3 regions of the Lysinibacillus sp. fkY74-1 genome follow, and region 3 is predicted to be linked to each of the others. Evidence: riboswitches for the same ligand, from Rfam matches in the RefSeq annotation. Region 3 holds a riboswitch; each other region holds the start of a gene.
The links. A riboswitch is a leader RNA that binds a small molecule or an ion and turns the genes downstream of it on or off. The one in region 3 is predicted to bind thiamine pyrophosphate.
Positions count from the first base shown of each region.

Region 1 (2,271 bases), 490 kb from region 3:
GCTACTTCCTCGTTGACACTAATACAAGTATATCCTGGGAAGTCATATTCTCCTTTTGGTCCAGAAATTGCACCTGCCTCAGCAAACATTCGACCGGCAATTTCATCTAGTTCAAGTGTTGTGACACCTGGTTTTGTAGCAGCCTTCATTGTTTCACGGATCTCCGCACAAATGCGTCCAATTTTTTTAAAAGCTTCAATCTCTTCTTGCGTTTTTACAATCATGTATAACGTCCCTTTCATCTAATATCTACTCTTTAATATAACATAACTTTTTATACGTATAACGCTAAACGCTTTAAATATTGTATGCGTGCCTCCTTGGCAAAGTGCAAAAAGCGCTATTCTCTTATAACTATATAAAAAACCCCTTCACCAACATGAAGGGGGATGGCATTATGCTTTACGTTGCATAAGTTGTGGAGCCGCTGTGAATAATAACACTCCCACAATGGCTGTTAATACTGTAGCAGGAAGCATATATGTACCATTATAAATAATCGAATAAATCCATGCATTTTGATCGCCGGCATACTCCGCAAAAAATACAGCCCCAGCAGTAGTATGTGCTACATAACGCAAGAAGCCTGCAAACACAGTACCTAAAATAATATAAAGTGCCATTTTTGTTTTGTTTAGTTGACTTGCTGCCTCTAGTAAAGGTCTGCGCACAATGGCTGCTAATCCTACAACTGTGAAAGCGACGCCATAATCTAGTAACCCTTGAAGCCAGTGTACAATATAAGCGCCAAACATGGTTTGCATAACACCTACAAGTAAGCCTGTTGTTAGGCCAGCTACTAAGCCCCAGCGAATAGCAATTAACATAATTGGTACCATGACAAGACTAACAGAGCCACCTTGTGCCCATACTTTAAACGAGACCTGATCCAGCACAAGGCCAATTGCTGCAAATATTGCAATCTCCACTAACATTAATAGTCTTTTTTTGTCCATACATATTCTCTCCTTTGTTCCGATGTAGGATACAAGAGCAGGAATAGAAAAGCGCTGATTTGATTCTCTCTGACATCTTATTATTTTCAAGAATGAAAAAACGATGCCAGGACAGAGCCTCACATCGTACAAGTGTCGGTTTCTATCCACATCCCTACGTAAGTGCTAGCTTACAGGTTCAAAGAGTAAAGGCATTACGTGCCCAGTCTCAGCTGACATCATCAGCTCCCCTTGTGGTCGTTACATCTGAATTTACTTTGAATAATTACATTGTACGCAAAGCATGGAATGATTACAACCTCTTCCATACTTAATTTTTGAAACTTTGCTGATTTCCATGCGTAAATATTAAAAAAGGAGGTACAACTATGGAGAACCAAAAAATTTTATCTGCCTTCAGCTATCTCAGTATTTTCTTTGCTCCTTTCATCGTACCATTGATTGTTTATTTCGTTTCGAAAGATGCTGATATCAAAAGACATTCCATTCGCGCACTAGTGTCTCATTTAATTCCTTTTGTATTTGGTATATTATTTTTCATTGTCTTTGTGTTTTCTACCTTTAGTTTAGATCCCACTTCAAGTAATAGTACAGTAATGATCGTTTGGTTCATTTCGTTCGCCATTTACGGAATTGTCTCGCTCGGAATCGTAATATGGAATATTATTCAAGCCGTTCGAGTTATCCGCTAATGTTTTACTTTTAGAATAAACAGGTAGAAGTAATTAAAAAAGGGGCTGTGTTTTTAATGAAAGTATCAAAGGTAGTAAAAACCGCTGTTAAATTAGCGCCGATTGTTATACCGATTGTAAAAAAAGTGATGGCAGCAAAAAAAGGGACAACTTCTACAGTCAGTCCTCGGAAAAAATGAAAGGAAGGTGTATTTCCTTAAGCCGGAAATACACCTTCCTTTATTTTATTTCAAAGTGTGTTTGACTATGTCCGTTTAATGTTTTTTCGACATGTAAAACTGCTGGCATCGCGGATTTTAATTCAGGCACATGGGAGATGACGCCAATCATTCGGCCAGAATCTTGTAAATCGATTAAGGTGTCTATTGCTTTATTTAATGATTCCTCATCGAGCGAGCCAAAGCCCTCATCAATAAACATAGTTTCAATATGAATATTGCCTTGGAAGCTTTGAATAACATCCGCCATTCCCAGAGCAAGACTTAATGACGCATTGAACTTTTCACCACCAGATAACGTTTTGACATCTCGTAATTGATCTGTGTAAGCATCATATACATCAAGCCCAAGTCCACTTTGCTTTGCATGCTTTTCAAGTCTGTCTGAGCGTCTAAGCTCAAATT
Region 1 is NZ_CP170173.1:3,924,174-3,926,444, forward strand. It holds gene map (type I methionyl aminopeptidase) at 1-224, opposite strand, end outside; gene thiT (energy-coupled thiamine transporter ThiT) at 396-956, opposite strand; TPP riboswitch at 1,091-1,198, opposite strand; gene ACE1MS_RS19485 (DUF4870 domain-containing protein) at 1,325-1,648, shown strand; gene ACE1MS_RS19490 (hypothetical protein) at 1,705-1,827, shown strand; gene ACE1MS_RS19495 (SbcC/MukB-like Walker B domain-containing protein) at 1,868-2,271, opposite strand, start outside.
Region 1: another riboswitch for thiamine pyrophosphate. It lies ahead of thiT (energy-coupled thiamine transporter ThiT); the one in region 3 lies ahead of thiM (hydroxyethylthiazole kinase).

Region 2 (2,271 bases), 1.4 Mb from region 3:
GGTAATCCTAGATGTTCCTTCGGTGTCACATAACAGAGCATAGCTGTACCAAACCAACCAATCATTGCCGCTCCAATAGCAGATGTAATATGGTCATAACCTGGAGCAATATCTGTTGTCAATGGGCCTAATGTGTAGAAGGGAGCTTCCTTACAAACCTCTAATTGCTTGTCCATATTTTCTTTAATCAAATGCATTGGAACGTGACCTGGCCCCTCCACCATTACTTGAACATCATGCTTCCATGCTATTTGGGTTAACTCACCTAATGTTTCAAGCTCCGCAAATTGCGCTTCATCGTTTGCATCCGCGATTGACCCTGGACGTAAGCCATCTCCTAATGAGAAGGCTACATCATAAGTTTTCATAATTTCACATATTTCCTCAAAATGAGTATAGAGGAAGTTTTCTTGATGATGGTATAAACACCATTGCGCCATAATGGAGCCTCCCCGAGACACAATGCCCGTTACCCGGTTTGCTGTAAGAGGAACATAACGTAAAAGAACACCCGCATGAATAGTGAAATAATCTACCCCTTGCTCTGCTTGTTCAATAAGCGTATCACGGTATACCTCCCACGTTAAATCTTCAGCTACACCATTTACCTTTTCTAATGCCTGATAGATTGGTACTGTTCCAACAGGTACTGCGGCATTTCGAATAATCCATTCTCTCGTTGTATGAATATGCTTGCCAGTTGATAGATCCATAATATTATCTGCACCCCAGCGTGTAGCCCATGTCATCTTTTCGACTTCCTCTGCAATCGAAGATGATACGGCTGAATTTCCAATGTTCGCATTAATTTTCACATGGAAGTTACGACCGATAATCATCGGCTCTGCCTCCGGATGATTAATATTGGAGGGCATAATAGCTCGACCTGCTGCAATCTCTGAACGCACGAAATCAGGGTCCATATTTTCTCGTATCGCTACAAACTCCATCTCAGGTGTAATAATTCCCTTTCTAGCATAATGCAACTGTGTTACATTTTTCCCCCTTTTTGCACGTAAAGGCATTCTCATCAATTCAGGAAAGACATTTTCTTGGATACGTGGATCATCTGCGCGACGGAAGCCATTATCCTCAGGTTTAATGGTACGCCCTTCATATTCCTCTACATCTCCTCGCTCTTGTATCCAAGTACTTCGTAAAGCCGGTAAGCCCTTTGTAATATCCACATGAAATGCAGGATCAGTATACGGGCCACTCGTATCATACACCCGAATAGGGGCATTTTCTTCATCTCCAAAGCTACCCGTCGTCGGACTTAATGTAATTTCACGCATTGGTACTAAAATATCTGGACGTGATCCTTCCACATAAACCTTTTTACTTCCTTCAAAGTTAGACATAATCATAATGTTCTTTTCACTAATCGCTGACATGAGCTACTTCTCTCCCTTAAATGTATTTTAAGTAAGGACCGAATCTAGCTCACCCCAAAAGGAAAATAAATAAAGGCCGAATCCAACATAATGATTGGATCCGGCCATGAATGTAAAGGGTCTATTGATTGCACGTAATAGGCAATAGCTTCTTAACTTTCCCACGCTGGTATGAGCCAGATCAGGTCCAAAGGGTCAAGAAACCTCTATGCGTTTCCCTCTCAGCCTGACTCATCAGACTCCCCTAGTTAATACTATTCAGTTTGATGCTAGTGTAGCAGATATTGCTAAGAGATGGAAGTTATCATTTAAATATTTTTGCCATTCTATTAAGTAAACAATACATCAGCGATATAAATCACAATCGTGACCGTTATACAACTCACAATGGTAGAAAATAAAACGGTTTGTGCAGCTGTTGCCGATTCTATATCATATTCTAATGCTAGACTTGAACTGTTGCGGGATGTGGGAAAAGCACTCGCTATAAATAATGATTGTGCTACGACCCCATTTAATCCCAGTGCAAAGATAATGACTAAAGCAATAGCTGGTCCGATAATTAATCGAGTCAAGCAGCTGATGAAGACTGTTTTATTAAACATAGTTTTAATTTCCATCTGAGACAATTGCGCGCCCAGCGTGATTAATGCAACGGCAATAAAACCATCCGCTACATGGTCTATTGGTATTTTAATAAACGGAGGAATACCAATATCAAAATAATTCATTGCCACACCAATTATTAAAGCGTGAATAATAGGCATTTTTATAAAATCCTTTAGAATCGTCATGCCTGATTTAGTAGACGAAATTAAATTATATAAACCATACGTATACGTAGTCATGTTTTGAAAGATAACGAGTATAACCTGGA
Region 2 is NZ_CP170173.1:211,998-214,268, reverse strand. It holds gene thiC (phosphomethylpyrimidine synthase ThiC) at 1-1,394, opposite strand, end outside; TPP riboswitch at 1,536-1,650, opposite strand; gene ACE1MS_RS01015 (AEC family transporter) at 1,724-2,271, opposite strand, start outside.
Region 2: another riboswitch for thiamine pyrophosphate. It lies ahead of thiC (phosphomethylpyrimidine synthase ThiC); the one in region 3 lies ahead of thiM (hydroxyethylthiazole kinase).

Region 3 (2,271 bases):
ACCTTGAGCAATAAAAGCAGTGAGAGCTGCTGAAAATGTACAACCTGTACCATGTGTGTTTTTCGTTGGAATACGAGGAGACTGCATGGAAAAATATTTGTCATTTTTTATAAATACATAATCAATCGCATATAACGAATTGGGGAGATGCCCACCTTTAATGATGACACAGTGAACACCTAGTTGGAAAAAGCATTGAGCGACCTCCTCCATATCAGAGAATTGATTTATTTTTCTTCCAGTAAGTGCCTCTGCTTCTGGTATATTTGGTGTCACAATTGTAGCAAGTGGTAGTAAAGAAATGCGCATGGCTTCAATAGCCTCTTGCTGCAATAAGTTTTCTCCACCTTTTGCAATCATAACTGGATCAACAATTAGTGGGATTTTTAAATCCTGTAAAATGTGTGCGATTGTCTGAATAATATCCGAGGAATAAAGCATCCCCGTTTTAATCGCAGCAATCGAAAAATCTTCTAGTAATGCATGAAATTGTTTTTCAACAAAATTAACTTCAATTGGGAAAACCCCTGTTACACCTCGTGTGTTTTGAGCAGTTAAAGCTGTAATAACTGAGGTACCGAAAACCCCTAATTCCTGGAATGTTTTTAAATCAGCCTGAATACCAGCGCCACCACCACTATCTGAGCCTGCAATTGTCGTTACAATATGCATGAAGCCTCACCCTCCTTTGAAAGACGATGAAGGGCATTTAGCAAAGCAATTTGAATATCCCCGATATCCTCTGTAAAGGCTGATGCTAGCTCAGCTGCTTTTTTGTAGTAAGTGAGGGTTTCCACTAATTGACTGTATGGATCTTCTCCTGAAGAGTATGCGGCTCCACATATAGCACTAAGTAAACAGCCTGTACCAGTGACTTCTGTCATTTGTGAATTTCCACCAGTTATCCATTGGCTCTGCACACCGTCTGTCATAAAATCATGTTCGCCTGTAACAATGACTATACAGTTGTAGCGTTGAGCCAATAATGTTGCTTCTGTTTCTATGTCAATAAATCCATCACCACTATCAACACCTTTTTGTTGCCATTCCACATTCACTAATGCCGCAAGTTCTCCCTTGTTACAGCGTATGACCGCAAATTGTATGTCTGTAAGTAATTGGTGTACGGTTTCCTTGCGATAAACTGTGGCACCTGCGCCAACTGGATCTAATATAACAGGAATACCAAGGGTATTTGCCTTTTTTCCTGCTAACAGCATCGCTTCCTTTGTTCGATCATTCAGTGTACCAATATTGATTAAAAGAGCTTCTGCAATGGCGACCATTTCTTCTACCTCATGGCTGTCATCAGCCATGACAGGAGAGGCTCCTAATGCCAATAAGCCATTTGCTTGGAAATTAGCCACAACATAATTAGTTATACAGTGTATAAGCGGTTGTTGTTGACGAATCGTTTGAAAAATCATTTTAGTCCTCCTTCATGGGTGGACGTAAGCACGCAAAAAAAGGCTCTTTTGTGTAAAAATGCACGAAAAAGAGCCTTTCATCTGAAAAAAAGATGTTCATTGCTCCCTACGTCAGTATTAACTAACAGGTTCAAAGGGTCAGGTTTTACCTTCTCAACTCTTTATGAGTCCCCCTGCAATCTTGCTTTTAGTTGACCAAAATGTACCATACTTTTCATATGTATTCAATAGCAAGTTTTCCTATCAGCAAAACGTGACTGATGCCATATAGGTAAGTATGATAGTTGTCATGACTTTACTCAAATCAAGTGTAAACCATTGAAAATTCTAAGAAAGGAGTATAATGTGTCTTATCAAAAGGGGGCATTTGCCATGAAAAGACAAGAATTAGTAGCACCAGAATGGTATAACATAACTGATGAATTTGAAAAATATGCTAAGGATTCAACTAAAAATGCATTGATAATTTATGAAGAGCATTCTGATGTACAATTTATCACCTACGCACATTTACTTGAAAGAGCGAATCAGGCGGCACATGTATTTACAAAAAATGGATTAACTAAAGGTGATGTCATTTTAGTGATGGTACCACGCTCAGTAGAAGCATACATTGTCTATATTGCTGCATTAAAAGCGGGTTTAACAATCATTCCAAGCTCTGAAATGCTAAGAACAAAAGATATTGAGTATCGTATTCATCATGCCGATGCTAAAGCAATTGTGGCCTTTGAGCCTTACATTCAGCAATTTGATCAAGTAGAAAATTTACAAGAGGTGCAGCTATTTGTTATTGGAAATGCTCATGAGCCATGGCAGCCATTGTTAGACATAATGCGAAAGC
Region 3 is NZ_CP170173.1:3,431,862-3,434,132, reverse strand. It holds gene thiD (bifunctional hydroxymethylpyrimidine kinase/phosphomethylpyrimidine kinase) at 1-672, opposite strand, end outside; gene thiM (hydroxyethylthiazole kinase) at 660-1,427, opposite strand; TPP riboswitch at 1,514-1,612, opposite strand; gene mbcS (acyl-CoA synthetase MbcS) at 1,800-2,271, shown strand, end outside.